DNA from 2 places in the Cellulosimicrobium sp. E-16 genome. Region 2 is predicted to be linked to the other one. Evidence: riboswitches for the same ligand, from Rfam matches in the RefSeq annotation. Region 2 holds a riboswitch; the other holds the start of a gene.
The links. Region 2 has a riboswitch for S-adenosylmethionine ahead of ACN9MS_RS03250 (LLM class flavin-dependent oxidoreductase). Riboswitches for the same ligand answer to the same signal wherever they lie in the genome.
Positions count from the first base shown of each region.

Region 1: another riboswitch for S-adenosylmethionine. It lies ahead of ACN9MS_RS19575 (methylenetetrahydrofolate reductase); the one in region 2 lies ahead of ACN9MS_RS03250 (LLM class flavin-dependent oxidoreductase).

Region 1 covers NZ_CP183974.1:4,452,326-4,454,706, forward strand. Annotated here, with positions in the region: gene ACN9MS_RS19565 (cation acetate symporter) at 1-855, shown strand, start outside; gene ACN9MS_RS19570 (hypothetical protein) at 925-1,188, opposite strand; SAM riboswitch class I at 1,337-1,439, shown strand; gene ACN9MS_RS19575 (methylenetetrahydrofolate reductase) at 1,603-2,381, shown strand, end outside.
Region 2 covers NZ_CP183974.1:733,636-736,016, reverse strand. Annotated here, with positions in the region: gene ACN9MS_RS03255 (NtaA/DmoA family FMN-dependent monooxygenase) at 1-165, opposite strand, end outside; gene ACN9MS_RS03250 (LLM class flavin-dependent oxidoreductase) at 185-1,339, opposite strand; SAM riboswitch class IV at 1,687-1,794, opposite strand; gene ACN9MS_RS03245 (TetR/AcrR family transcriptional regulator) at 1,967-2,381, shown strand, end outside.

The sequences.
Region 1 (2,381 bases), 880 kb from region 2:
GGCCCCGGCGGCCTCGACGCGTACGCGACCGTGTCGCTCCTGCTCGCGCTGCTGCTCGGCACGACCGGCCTGCCGCACGTCCTCGTGCGCTTCTACACCTCGCCCGACGGCGGCTCGGCCCGCCGGACGACCGTCGTCGTGCTCGTGATGATCAGCGTGTTCTACATGGTGTCCAGCACGCTCGGGCTCGTCGCGCGGGTCGTCGCACCCGACCTCGCCGCGCCCGGCGTCGCCGACACCGTCGTCCTCACGCTGCCGACCCGCCTCGTGCCCGGGCTCGGCGGCGAGCTGCTCGCGGCCCTCGTCGTCGCCGGCGCGTTCGCGGCGTTCCTCGGCACGTCGTCGGGGCTGGTCGTGGCGCTCGCGGGCGTCGTGAGCCAGGACCTGTTCGGCGGGACCGTGCGGTCGTTCCGGTGGTCGGCGGTCGCGTGCACGCTCATCCCGCTCGCGTTCGCGCTCGTCACCATCCCGCAGGGCCTCGTGACGAGCGTCGGCACGGTGTTCGTGTTCGCCGCCTCCGCGCTGTCGCCGGTGATCCTGCTCGGCGTGTGGTGGCGCGGCCTCACCGCGCGCGGCGCGGTGGCGGGGATGGTCGTGGGGTCCGTCCTGTGCGCGACGGCGCTGCTCGCGTCGTCCGCGCTCGTCGCCGCCGGCTACGGGGCCGGCACGTCCGGCACGACGGCGGAGGGCATCCCCGGCGTCGTGCGCGCCCTGCTCGCCCAGCCCGCGGCGTGGACGATCCCGCTCGCGACGGCGACCGTCGTCGTCGTGTCCCTGCTCGACCGCCACGGCCCACCGCTGCGCACCGACCGGTTCCTCCGACGCCTGCACGTCCCGGAGCTCCGGCGCCGTTGACGACGGTGCGGGGCCTGAGATATTTAGCGTAGAAAGCGTGAGATCTGTAGCGCAGGGGCTCTGACCTGGTCAGATCCAGCGCGCGCCGATCTCGTCGTGGAGCTGCTGCGTCTTCTGCACGCGGAGCACGCCGTCCTCGACCGCGGCGTCCAGCCCGACCTCCCGCGCGATCGCGACGATCGCGTCGCGCTGCTCCGGGTGGTCGTCGGCGTCGCCACCGTCCCACAGCTCGAGCCACCGGTCGGTCGGGTCGTCGCTGCCGCAGTCGGCCCACACCCGGCAGATCCGGTCGAGCTCGTCCTGGGTCATGGGGCGGGTCGGGGTGGCGTACACGGCGGGCTCCTGGGTGGGACAGGGTCAGAGGGCGGTCGGGTCCCACCCTAGGTGCGCGCCCCTCGCGTCGACCGCTCGGCACGGACCACGGCACATCTCACCTGGCGGGCACGCTCGACCGCATGTCGGATGGGCCGTAGGATCGTGGCAACCATCCAGAGCGGTCGAGAGTCCTGGCTCGACGACACCGCAGCAACCCGCCGACGGAAGCCTCCCGAGGACAAAGGTGCTAACGCCAGGGTCGATGGAGCGACTAATGGTCTCAGAGGCATCCTTCGCGCACCGTCAGGGCAGCCCGTGCCCGACGGCGGTCGCGCACGCACGCACCCCGGTCGGGACGACGCCGTGAGCGTCGCGGACGCCGTCGGGCAGGCGCACGGCGGCGCGGCCCGTCCGACGGTCTCGTTCGAGCTCATGCCCCCGCGCCGCCCGGACGCGGCGCCGAAGTTCTGGGAGACGGCACGCCGTCTCGTCGCGACCCACCCCGACTTCGTGTCCGTGACGTACGGGGCGGCCGGCACCGACCGCGCGACCGCGCGCCAGGTCGTCGGTCGCCTGCTCCAGGGCACGCCCGTGCTGCCGATCGCGCACCTCACGTGCGTCGGTGCGTCGCGCGAGGACGTCGAGGAAGTCATCAACGACTTCCTCGACGAGGGCGTGCGCAGCTTCCTCGCGCTGCGGGGCGACCCGCCGCGCGACCAGCCGGACTGGCAGCCCGCGCCCGACGGCGTGCGGTCGTCGACCGAGCTCGTCGCGCTGCTGCGCGAGGTCGAGGCGTCGCGCTGCGCGTCCGACCCGGCCGCCGCCCTGCGTGGCGCCGCCCGCCCGCTGACGATCGCCGTCGCGACGTTCTGCGACGGCAACCCCGCCGCCGGCACCACACGGAGCCAGGAGGTGCGCCGCCTGTGGCAGAAGCAGCAGGCCGGCGCGAGCTTCGCGATCACGCAGCTCTTCTACGACGCGTCGTCGTACACCGACTTCGTCGCCGAGGCCCGCGCGGCCGGCGTGACGATCCCCATCCTCGCCGGGCTGCTGCCCACGACGGAGCCCGCGCGGCTCCGCCGCGTCGAGGAGCTCACGGGCGTGCGCGCGCCCCAGCACCTGCTGGACGCGCTCGACGCCCTGCCCGACCCGGAGGCGCAGCACGCCTACGGGATCGCGTACACCGTGGACCTCGCGCAGCGCGTCCTCGA
Region 2 (2,381 bases):
GAGGAAGAAGAAGTCGAGCTTCGCGTCCTCGGCGCGGCGGGCGAGGTGCTCGAACGAGGCGAAGTCGATCTGGCTGCGCGAGCGGGGGTCGCTCCAGACTGTGGTGTTGTTGACGCCCGGGAAGTGGGCGCCGAGGTGGATCTGCTTGCGGGGGCGCGTGCTCATGTCGTCGGTCCGTCCGGGTTCAGGCGATCGCCGCGTAGCGGTTGGCGGGGAGCGGGAGGCCGAGCGTGTCGCGCAGCGTCGTCCCGGGGTAGGCCGTGCGGAACAGGCCCGCGCCCTGGAGGAGCGGCACGACGCCGTCGACGATCGCGTCGAGGTCGGTGCTCAGGGACGACGGTCGCAGCAGGAACCCGTCGGCCGCGCCGGCGTGCGCCCACTCCTCGACCGTGACCGCGAGATCGCGCGCCGTGCCGACGTGCGTGAGCGAGTCGGTGTCCCACGAGACGCCCTCGAGGTCCTCGAGCAGGTCGAGGCGGGCCTGGGCGCTCGCGCGCGTGTCGCCGATGACGGCGTAGGCGTCGACGAGGACCCGGAGCGCGTCGGGGTCGCGTCCGGCGCTCGCGGCGGCGTCGCGCACCTGCGACCGGAGCTCGATGGCCTCGTCGCGCGTCGCGGCGCGGACCCGCACGACGTCGGCCCGGCGGGCTGCGAGGTCGAGCGACGCGGGCGTGTCCGCCCGGACCACGACGGGCGGCTGGCCCTGCGGCGGGCGCGGCGTGATCGACGGCCCCTTGACGGCGAAGCGGATGCCCTCGTGGTCGACGTAGTGGAGCTTCTCGCGGTCCACGAACCGGCCCGTCGCGACGTCGCGGATCTCCGCGTCGTCCTCCCACGAGTCCCACAGCCGCGTGACGACCTCGACGGCCTCGTCTGCCTCGGCGACCGCGTCGGGCTCGTCCTGCGCGCCCTTGCGACCGAACGCCGCGGCCTCCGCCGGGGTCGTGGACCAGCCGACCTGCCACCCCGCGCGGCCCGCGCTCACGTGGTCGATCGTCGCGATCGCCTTGGACACGTGGAACGGCTCGGTGTGCGTGGTCGTCACGGTCGGGACGAGACCGATGCCCGCGCTGCGGGGCGCGAGGCGGGACGCGACGAGCGCGGCGTCGAGCCGGCCCCGCACGGACCCGTTGCGGCCAGGCTGGAGCGTGAACGCGTCGTCGAGCGTGACGAGGTCGAGCAGGCCGCGCTGGGCGGTGGCGACGAGCTCGACGAGGCGCTTGGCGTCGAAGAGCCGCTGGGCCTGGGAGCCCACGGTCCGCCAGGCGGCGGGGTGCGCGCCGGCGTCGGTGAGGTCGACGCCGAGGTGGAGGGTGCGGGCGGGGCGGGGGTCGGACATCGCGAGGATCCGTTCTCAGTTGAGCCGACGGCGCGCTCAGGGCGCGGCAGGGTGCCGGAGGGTGGGCAGGGGCGGTCCGGCCGCGCGCGGCGGCAGGACGGGGCTGGGAAGCCGGGAGGGACCCGGACCGCGCGCTGTTCGCGCGGGGTGTCAGGGACGGGTCGTCGTCAGCGACAACAGGCGACGCGCGCGGGACCCGCGGTCCCGAGGGCGCGGGCGCCAGGGCCGCCCGCGAACGGACAGGGGCACGTCGACGCGTGCGCGGTGCTCACCGCGGTGCTCGACTCTCGCCGGTCCATCGTCCGTCTCCTTCGTGCCCGTCGCCGGGCTCCGCGTCGTTGCCCCGTACCACGCGCTGTCCGCGCGACGCGGGGCCTGGTCCTCACCCGGGGCACCCCGCCGCGCGGGAGGGTTGCCGTCCGACGAGCCGGGGCTTGATGTCGGAGCTCATGACCATGTCCTGTGACCGAGGTACGTCGACCTCGGTTGCGCGGGAACTTACGAGCGGCCACCGCGGGGTGTCAACGCACCGAGGAGACCTTCCCACATACTGGACTTGATCGGTCAACTTTGAGTCGTCCAGGGCGCTATTTGCACCGAGTGCATCAATGCACTTAGTGTCAAGAGGTGCCCCTCCCCTCCGCGACCGAGCCGTCGGGCGCGCCCGTGACCGACCCGGCGACGGACCCTGCGACGGACCCTGCGACGGGCTCTGCGACGAGCTCTACGACCGGCCTCGTGACCGGCCCCGCGACCGACCGCCGTACCGCGCTGCGCGCACGGCACCGCCGGGCGATCGTCGACGCGGCGGCGTCGCTCATGGAGGAGAACGGCGGTGCCCGGTTCACCGTCGACGAGCTGGCCGCACGCGCGGACGTCGCGCGGCGCACGATCTTCAACCACTTCGCGTCGCTCGACGACGTGGTGGTCGAGGTGTGCGAGGACGTGCTGGGCACGGTGGTCGACGCGCTCGGGGCGAGCGCGGCGGAACCCGGCACCGACCGCACGACCCCGCTCGACGACCTCACCGCAGCGCTCCGCA